One region of the Streptomyces sp. NEAU-YJ-81 genome, then DNA from elsewhere that is predicted to be linked to it. Evidence: predicted binding sites of a transcription regulator. Region 1 holds the regulator's gene; the other holds the start of a gene.
What was found. Region 1 encodes HrcA, which represses chaperone genes, less so after heat shock. Its sites were predicted from a motif close to TTNGCACTCNGNNNNNCNGAGTGCNAA; they were not measured.
Positions count from the first base shown of each region.

Region 2: the regulator HrcA is predicted to act here: its motif matches at 2,682-2,708, upstream of J5X86_RS07270 (FmdB family zinc ribbon protein).

Region 1 covers NZ_JAGFNO010000003.1:193,971-198,696, forward strand. The annotation lists gene J5X86_RS09230 (DUF3097 domain-containing protein) at 1-196, opposite strand, end outside; gene J5X86_RS09235 (MBL fold metallo-hydrolase) at 282-1,004, opposite strand; gene hrcA (heat-inducible transcriptional repressor HrcA) at 1,169-2,185, shown strand; gene dnaJ (molecular chaperone DnaJ) at 2,186-3,319, shown strand; gene J5X86_RS09250 (nitronate monooxygenase) at 3,506-4,597, shown strand; gene J5X86_RS09255 (16S rRNA (uracil(1498)-N(3))-methyltransferase) at 4,594-4,726, shown strand, end outside.
Region 2 covers NZ_JAGFNO010000002.1:388,159-392,884, reverse strand. The annotation lists gene J5X86_RS07280 (penicillin acylase family protein) at 1-788, opposite strand, end outside; gene J5X86_RS07275 (potassium/proton antiporter) at 1,023-2,528, shown strand; gene J5X86_RS07270 (FmdB family zinc ribbon protein) at 2,719-3,105, shown strand; gene J5X86_RS07265 (S-methyl-5'-thioadenosine phosphorylase) at 3,203-4,048, shown strand; gene J5X86_RS07260 (RcpC/CpaB family pilus assembly protein) at 4,232-4,726, shown strand, end outside.

The DNA.
Region 1 (4,726 bases):
TGGGGAAGACACGATGTTTGCCGAAGCGGTCCTCCAGAGTGACCGTGGGTCCCTCGGCGGTCTTCTCGCAGCGGATCACGGCGCCGCAGAAGCCGGTGGTGACCTCCTCCACGACGAGGTCCGGATCGGCGGGGACCTCGGGGGCGGGCCGCTGCCGCTTCCAGGGCGGGGTGAGGTCCGGGTCGTACTGTCGCATCCGGATGACGATAGCGCGCGACGACAGCCCACTCCTGTAGTGCGGACAACTAGGTGGACGCCTAGTTGGGCGGCTAGGTGGACGCCTAGAGAGACACGCCGAAGCGGGCCGCCAGTTCGTCGCGTTGGGCCCGGACGAACCCGGCGTCCACGACCGAGCCGTGCCCCGGGACGTACCGCGCGTCCGGGCCGCCGAGGGTGAGCAGCCGGTCGAGGGCGGCGGGCCAGCGGCCGGGGATCGCGTCGGGTCCGGCCTGCGGCGTGCCGGACTCCTCCGCCAGATCGCCGCAGAAGACCACCTCGGGCCGGCCGGGCACCAGAACGGCCAGGTCATGGGCGGTGTGGCCGGGCCCCACATTGGCCAGCAGCACCGGCCGGTCGCCCAGGTCGAGGGTGAGCTCCCCGGAGACCAGGTGGTGCGGGCCGACCAGATGGTCCACGGCCTCGGTGGCGGCGTCCCGGTCCACTCCGTGGCGGATCGCGTCCTCGCGCAGCGTCTCCCGCTCACGGCGCAGCAGCTCGTCCATGCCCGTGGCCCCGTACACCTCGCAGCCCGCGAAGGCGGCCGAGCCCAGGACGTGGTCGAAGTGCGGATGGGTGAGCGCGATCCGGGTGGGGCGGCGGCCGGTCAGCCGGGTGATCAGGGCGCGCAGCTCGGCCCCGGCGCGCAGGGTCGCGCCGGTGTCCACGACGAGGATGTCGGTCCGGCCGACGACCACGCCGACCGTCTCGTCCCACTCCGGCGACCGACGGCGGGCCACACCGGGTGCGAGCCGCTCCCAGCCTGCCTCTTCCCAACACGTCTCCATACCGCGACGCTAGCTCAACGGGGATGGGGGAGAGTTGCTGCCAGCGGCGGCTCTTGCCCATGCCACCGCACCCCGCCGTACACTGGCGAAGGGGGTCTGGCACTCGTGCCCGGTGAGTGCCAGGCGGACGACCTGATGAGACCGCTGGACTGGAGGTGCGCGGGGTGCTCAGCGAACGCAGACTCGAGGTGCTGCGTGCCATTGTCCAGGACTATGTGGGGACGGAGGAGCCGGTCGGCTCCAAGGCGCTCACCGAGCGGCACCGGCTGGGGGTCTCGCCGGCCACGGTGCGTAACGACATGGCCGCTCTGGAGGACGAGGGGTTCATCGCCCAGCCGCATACGAGCGCCGGGCGGATCCCCACGGACAAGGGCTATCGCCTCTTCGTGGACAAGCTGGCGGGAGTGAAGCCGCTGTCCAGCCCGGAGCGGCGGGCCATTCAGAACTTCCTGGACGGCGCGGTCGACCTCGATGACGTGGTGGGCCGCACGGTCCGGCTGCTGGCGCAGCTGACCCGGCAGGTGGCGGTGGTGCAGTATCCGTCGCTGACCCGTTCGACGGTGCGCCATGTGGAGCTGCTGCCGCTGGCCACGGCCCGGGTGATGCTGGTGCTGATCACGGACACCGGCCGGGTGGAGCAGCGCATGGTGGACTGCCCCACCCCGATCACCGAGGACTCGCTGGCCGATCTGCGCGCCCGGCTCAACAGCCGGGTCGTGGGTCGGCGTTTCGCGGATGTGCCGCAGTTGGTGCAGGATCTTCCGGAGTCCTTCGAACAGGAGGACCGGGGGACCGTCTCGATCGTGCTGTCGACCTTGCTCGAGACGCTTGTGGAGGAGACCGAGGAGCGGCTGATGATCGGCGGCACCGCGAACCTCACGCGTTTCGTGCATGATTTCCCCCTGACGATCCGGCCCGTCCTGGAGGCACTCGAGGAGCATGTCGTCCTCCTCAAGTTGCTGGGCGAGGCCAAGGACTCGGGTATGACCGTGCGGATCGGGCATGAGAATGCTCACGAGGGGCTCAACGCCACCTCGGTCGTCGCGGTCGGCTACGGTTCCGGCGACGAGGCGGTCGCCAAACTCGGCGTGGTCGGACCGACCCGCATGGACTACCCCGGAACGATGGGAGCGGTACGCGCAGTGGCACGTTACGTCGGACAGATCCTGGCGGAGTCGTAAGTGGCGACGGACTACTACGCAGTCCTGGGCGTGCCGCGTGATGCCTCGCAGGACCAGATCAAGAAGGCATTCCGCCGGCTCGCACGCGAGCTGCATCCGGATGTGAACCCGGATCCGAAGACCCAGGAGCGGTTCAAGGAGATCAACGCCGCTTACGAGGTCTTGTCGGACCCACAGAAGAAGCAGGTCTACGACCTGGGCGGGGACCCGATGTCCGGGGCGGGCGGCGGTGGTGCCGGCGGCTTCGGAGGGGGCTTCGGCAACTTCTCCGACATCATGGACGCGTTCTTCGGGACCGCCTCGCAGCGCGGTCCGCGCTCCAGGACCCGGCGCGGTCAGGACGCGATGATCCGGCTGGACGTGGAGCTCAGCGAGGCCGCGTTCGGGACCACCAAGGACATCCAGGTCGACACCGCGGTCGTCTGCACGACGTGCAGCGGCGAGGGCGCGGCGCCGGGCACCTCGGCGCAGACCTGTGACATGTGCCGTGGCCGCGGTGAGGTCTCCCAGGTGACGCGGTCCTTCCTGGGCCAGGTCATGACCTCGCGGCCGTGCCCCCAGTGCCAGGGCTTCGGCACCGTGGTGCCGACTCCGTGCCCGGAGTGCGCGGGCGACGGCCGGATCCGCTCGCGGCGCACCCTGACCGTGAAGATCCCCGCCGGTGTGGACAACGGCACCAGGATCCAGCTGGCCGGTGAGGGCGAGGTCGGACCGGGCGGCGGCCCGGCGGGCGACCTGTATGTGGAGATCCACGAGGTCCCGCACCCGGTCTTCCAGCGGCGCGGTGACGATATGCACTGCACGGTGACCATCCCGATGACGGCGGCGTCGCTGGGCACCAAGGTGCCGCTGGAGACGCTGGACGGCATGGAGGAGGTCGACATCCGGCCCGGCACCCAGTCCGGCCAGTCGATCCCGCTGCACCAGCGCGGCGTCACCCATCTGCGGGGCGGCGGCCGGGGCGATCTGATCGTGCATGTCGAGGTGACCACCCCGACCAAGCTCGACCCGGAGCAGGAGGAGCTGCTGCGGCGGCTGTCGAAGCTGCGTGGCGAGGAGCGCCCGATCGGCGAATTCAAACCGGGGCAGCAAGGGCTGTTCTCGCGTTTGAAGGATGCGTTCAACGGGCGTTAGGCGCTCCGGCCGGGGGTACGGGGGTTGTCCCCCGGGGGAGTGCGGTAAGCCGGGGCAGCAAGGGCTGTTCTCGCGCTTGAAGGATGCGTTCAACGGACGGTAGGCGCTTACGGGCCGCGATACGGCCCGTAAGGGCGCCGCTGATCCGGTGGTGAGCCCGTGTGGAGGGCATGGCACGATGTGGCCATGTCCTCCGCGCTGACCGATCTTTACCGGTACCCGATCGTGCAGGCGCCGATGGCGGGTGGAGCCTCCTGCCCGCAGCTCGCCGCCACTGTCTCCGAGGCCGGTGGCCTCGGTTTCCTCGCTGCCGGCTACAAGACGCCGGAAGCGATGTATGAGGAGATCAAACAGCTGCGAGGGCTGACCGGCCGGCACTTCGGTGTCAATCTGTTCATGCCGCAGCCGTCCAACGCCGACACGGCCGCCGTCGGGGCTTACCGGGCGCGGCTCACGGGCGAGGCGGCCTGGTACGAGACTCCGCTGGGCGACCCGCACGCGGGCTCGGACGACGCGTACGACGCCAAGCTCGCCGTACTCCTCGACAACCCGGTTCCGGTCGTCTCGTTCACCTTCGGCTGCCCGACCCGCGCGGTCCTCGACGCCTTCGCCAAGGCAGGCACCCGCACGATCGTGACCGTGACCTCGCCCGTCGAGGCGCAGACCGCCCAGTGGGCGGGCGCCGACGCCGTCTGTGTGCAGGGCGTGGAGGCAGGCGGCCACCAGGGCACGTACAGCAATGACCCGGCCGTCGACGGGATGGGCGCCGGGCTCGGTCTGCTGTCGCTGATCACGCTGGTCCGTGAGTATGTGCAGATCCCGATCATCGCGGCGGGCGGGATAATGCGCGGTTCGCAGATCGCCGCGGCGCTGGCCTCGGGCGCGGTCGCGGCCCAGCTGGGGACCGCGTTCCTGGTGTGCCCCGAGTCCGGGGCGAACGCCCTGCACAAGCAGGCGATGACGGATCCGCTGTTCGGCCGGACCGAGCTGACCCGCGCCTTCTCCGGCCGCCCGGCCCGGGGCCTGGTCAACCGCTTCATGCGCGAGCACGGCCCGCACGCGCCCGCCGCCTACCCCCAGCTGCACCACATGACGTCCGGCCTCCGTAAGGCGGCCGCCAAGGCGGGCGATCCGCAGGGGATGGCGCTGTGGGCCGGGCAGGGGCACCGGCTGGCGCGCGAACTGCCCGCCGCGCGGCTGGTGGAGACGCTCGCGGTGGAACTCGACGCCGCGCGGGCCCAGTTGGGCCTTCAGTCCCAGCGGGGTGCGGTGTCGTGACCGCCCCGGTGTTCGTGGCCGACTCCCTGGCGGGTGCGGCCGCGGGGGCCCGGGTCTGGCTGGAGGGCCCGGAGGGGCGCCACGCGGTGTCCGTAAGGCGGCTGCGCGTCGGTGAGCCCGTGGTGCTGA
Region 2 (4,726 bases), on a different contig from region 1:
CCCGCCGGGGTGGCCTTGGGGTCGAACTCGTCCGTCAGCTCGTTGACGCCGCCGCCCTGGACGATCGGCTTGTTCCGGCTGTACGGGTAGGACGGGTAGAGCTCATCTATCTGCTTGGCGCTGAGCCTGCTGGAGGCCAGGGCGCGGTCCACCTCGTCCTGCATATTGCCGCGCAGGTCCCAGGCCATCGCCTTGAGCCAGGCCAACGAGTCGACCGGGGTCCACTTCTCGGGCTTGTAGCCGTCGTTCTTGAAGTCCAGGGCCGCGTACTCGACGGACAGCGCATCGCCCTGGTGGTCCTTGAGATAGGCGTTGACGCCGTCGGAGTAGGCCCGCAGATACTTCTTGGTGGCGGGCGACACCTTGGTGTCGTACTCCTGCTTGGCCACCCGGTGCCAGCCCATGGTGCGCAGGAACGCGTCGGTCTCCACCTGGCCGGAACCGAACATCTCCGAGAGCCGCCCGGCCGTCATATGACGGCGGACGTCCATCTCCCAGAAGCGGTCCTGCGCCTGGACGAAGCCCTGGGCCCGGAAGAGGTCCTCGGAGGTACCGGCGTAGATCTGAGGTATCCCATAGCCGTCACGTTTGACCTGAACGGGGCCGGACAACCCCTTCAGCTGCAGCGATCCCGTGGTCTCCGGGAATGAGGCACGAACTGTACTGATGCTCCAGTACGCGCCGTAGCCGACGCCCCCGACGAGCAGCAGCACGACTGCGATCACGATCAGGCGGAGACGTCGGCTCTTCTTCTTTTTGGGAGAAGAGCCGGTTGTGTTGGCGGGCATCGCTGTCCTTCGAGGGGCAGGGTGAACCTGGAGTGCTGGAGCAACCATAGGCGCAGCGCTGTCGCCGCCCCTACGCGGAGTCATGACTGACGCTTCGCACCGGCCACCGACCGGGCTCGTACACCTCGGCGAAGGCTCCTCGTGGGAGGCTCGCGTCAAGATCCCGTAAAATGTTAGGTAAGGCAATGAAGTTCCGGTCGGCGGGGACCTGTTCGCAGCGTTCCCTCCGCTCCCGTGAGAAAGGGTCGGCCCCTGACTGTTCACCACCTCAATGAACTGCTGTTGATCTGCTCGCTCGTCCTGCTTTTCGCGGTGGTGGCCGTAAGGATCTCCTCGCACAGCGGGCTGCCCACGCTGCTGATCTATCTCGGGATCGGCGTCGCGATCGGCACGGACGGGATCGGCGTCACCTTCAACGACGCCGAGCTGACGCAGGTCCTCGGCTACGCCGCGCTGGTCGTCATCCTGGCCGAAGGCGGTCTCGGCACGAAGTGGGGCGAGATCAAACCCGCCCTGCCGGCGGCCGCCGTCCTGTCCACCGTGGGTGTCGCGGTGAGCGTGGGGCTCACCGCGACCGCAGGGCACTATGTGGTGGGACTGGACTGGCGGCAGGCGCTGATCATCGGCGCGGTGGTGTCGTCCACGGACGCGGCGGCGGTCTTCTCGGTGCTGCGCACGGTGCCGCTGCCCAAGCGGCTCACGGGCATCCTGGAGGCCGAGTCGGGCTTCAACGACGCCCCCGTGGTGATCCTGGTGGTCGCCTTCTCCAGCCAGGGCCACATGGAATCCTGGTACGCCCTGATCGGCACGATCGCCCTGGAGCTCGCGATCGGCGCGGTGATCGGCCTCGCGATCGGCTGGCTGGGCGCGTACGGCCTGCGGCATGTGGCGCTGCCCGCCTCGGGTCTGTACCCGATCGCGGTGATCGCCATCGCGGTGACCGCCTACGCGGGCGGTGCGCTGGCACACGGGTCCGGCTTCCTCGCCGTCTACCTCGCCGCGCTCCTTATGGGCAACGCACGGCTGCCGCACTGGCCGGCGACACGCGGCTTCGCCGAGGGGCTGGGCTGGCTCGCCCAGATCGGGATGTTCGTCCTGCTGGGACTGCTGGTCACCCCGCATGAGCTGGGCGATGACGTCCTGCCCGCCCTGGCTGTCGGACTGGTGCTGACCGTGGTGGCCCGGCCGGTGTCGGTCCTGCTCAGCACGGCGCCGTTCCCGCTGCTCTGGCGGGAGAAAGCACTGCTGTCCTGGGCCGGGCTGCGCGGGGCGGTGCCGATCGTCCTGGCGACCATCCCGGTGGTCAGCGATGTGCCCGGCAGCAGCCGGATCTTCAACATCGTCTTCGTGCTGGTGATCGTCTACACCCTGGTCCAGGGGCCGACGCTGCCCTGGCTCGCCACCCGGCTGCGGCTCGAGGAACCCGAGCCGGCCGACCTGGGCATCGAGTCGGCGCCCCTGGAGCGGCTGCGCGGCCATCTGTTGTCGGTGTCGATCCCCCAGGCGTCCAAGATGCACGGCGTCGAGGTCGGCGAGCTGCGGCTGCCCACGGGAGCCGCGGTCACGCTGGTGGTCCGGGGCGGGAACAGCTTCGTACCGCTGCCCTCGACGATGCTGCGGCGCGGTGACGAGCTGCTCGTGGTGGCCACGGACCCGGTGCGCGACGCGGCGGAACGGCGGCTGCGGGCGGTGGGCCGGGGCGGCAAGCTGGCGGGCTGGCTGGGCACGGGAGCGGGCTGAGGGGGCGGGAGCGGGGGCCCGCCGGGGGCCCGCGAGGGCCCGGAACGAGAGCCGGGAGTGGGAGCCGGGAGCGGGCCTCGGACGGTGGGTTCGATCACCGTATATCCCGTCCCAGTGGACTGACGCGCAGGAATACTGCACTATGGAGCGTCGTTAGCACTCATTGAGTGAGAGTGCCAGGAGGAAGAACGTGCCGACCTACCAGTACCAGTGCACCGAGTGCGGCGAGGGCCTCGAGGCGGTGCAGAAGTTCACCGACGACGCGCTCACCGAGTGCCCCAACTGCGAGGGACGCCTGAAGAAGGTGTTCTCCGCGGTCGGCATCGTGTTCAAGGGCTCCGGGTTCTACCGGAACGACAGCCGCTCCTCTTCCAGCAGCACGAGCGGCGGTTCCAGCAAGCCGGCGGCGAAGAGCGACAGCTCCGACTCGTCGTCTTCCTCGTCTTCGTCCTCGTCCTCGGACTCTTCTTCCTCGTCCTCCTCCTCGACGTCTTCGTCGTCGGGGTCTTCGTCGTCCTCGGCGCCCTCCTCGTCTTCGTCGTCTTCGTCGTCTTCGTCGTCGAGTTCGGCCGCCTGACCCGGCCACCTCTCTTCGGCTTCATCGGCACCCCGCCGCCTCCACCGGGAGGAGGCGGGGTGTCGTTCGTGCGGACGCGGGTGGCTAGGGTGATCGCATGGTCGAGACCAGCAGGCAAGCAGACATAGGGGTCATCGGGGGATCGGGGTTCTACACGTTCCTCGACGACGTGACCGAGATCACTGTGGAGACTCCCTATGGGGCGCCGAGCGACTCGCTCGTCCTCGGCGACATCGAGGGGCGACGGGTCGCCTTCCTCCCGCGGCACGGCCGCAAGCACCACCTGCCGCCGCACCGCATCAACTACCGCGCCAACCTCTGGGCCCTGCGCTCGCTCGGGGTGCGGCAGGTCTTCGGCCCGTGCGCGGTGGGCGGGCTGCAGCCGGAGTACGGACCTGGAACGCTGCTCGTCCCCGACCAGCTGGTGGACCGCACGAAGGCGCGTACGCAGACCTACTTCGACGGCGAGCCGCTGCCGGACGGCCGGATTCCGAACGTGGTGCACACCACCTTCGCCGACCCGTACTGCCCGGTGGGGCGGAAGACGGCCGTGGACGCGGCACGCGGACGCGGCTGGGAGCCGGTGGACGGCGGGACGATGTGCGTGATCGAGGGGCCGCGCTTCTCCACCCGGGCCGAATCGCGCTGGCATGCGGCGCAGGGCTGGTCGGTGGTCGGCATGACGGGCCACCCGGAGGCGGTGCTCGCCCGTGAACTGGGGCTCTGCTACACGTCGTTGACGCTGGTCACCGACCTGGACGCGGGGGTGGAGACCGGTGAGGGCGTCACCCACACCGAGGTGCTGAAGGTCTTCGGGGAGAACGTGGGCCGACTGCGTGAGGTGCTCTTCGACGCAGTGGGCAAGCTGCCGGAGACCTCCGCGCGGGACTGCCTGTGCACCCACGCCCACGACGGCTGGGACCTGGGGATCGAGCTTCCGTAGGGGCGGTGCGGGGTGGACGGGTAGACGCGCACGGCGGCCACTGTGGGGCGGGTGTCGCTCGCCTGGGTGACCGAGTTGTCCACAGCCCGGTGGCCGTCCACAGGCCCGAGCGGGATCGGGTGGGGGCGGGCATGGTGAGGGGGCCAGAAGCACTCGGTCCCTCACGGCAGGCGGTGATGTGCCATGTCCCATCCGTCCCCCACCCTCGCGTTACCCCGCTCCGCTCCCCCGGTCCGTGCGGTGCCCCGCTTCGATCCGGTGCGCACCGAGCGCTCCGGCGGATTCCGGCTGCGGCGGGCCGTGCGGCGGCGGCGCCGCGCGATGGCGGCCGGGCTGGCGCTGACGGCCGCCGCACTCGCGGCCGCGGCACCGCCCGGCCGGGGCCACACGGACGCGGAGTCCTCGCGGGCGCCCGCTCCGGCAGGCGAGGAGCGGCGGGGCGGCCCGCGCCCCGCCATGGTGTCGGCACCGGTCCGGATCGCCGACGCGGCGGCGGTGCGGCTGCTGCACCCCGGCGACCGGGTGGATGTGCTGGCCACCCCGCTCCCGGACGCCGCACGGACCGGGTCGTCCGGTGCTACGGCACGGGTGGTCGCACGTGGGGTCCGGGTGGTCGAGGTGCCGGGATCCAGGAGCGGCCCCGCGGCGGGCGGCCGCTCGGCGGACGGTGGGACCGAC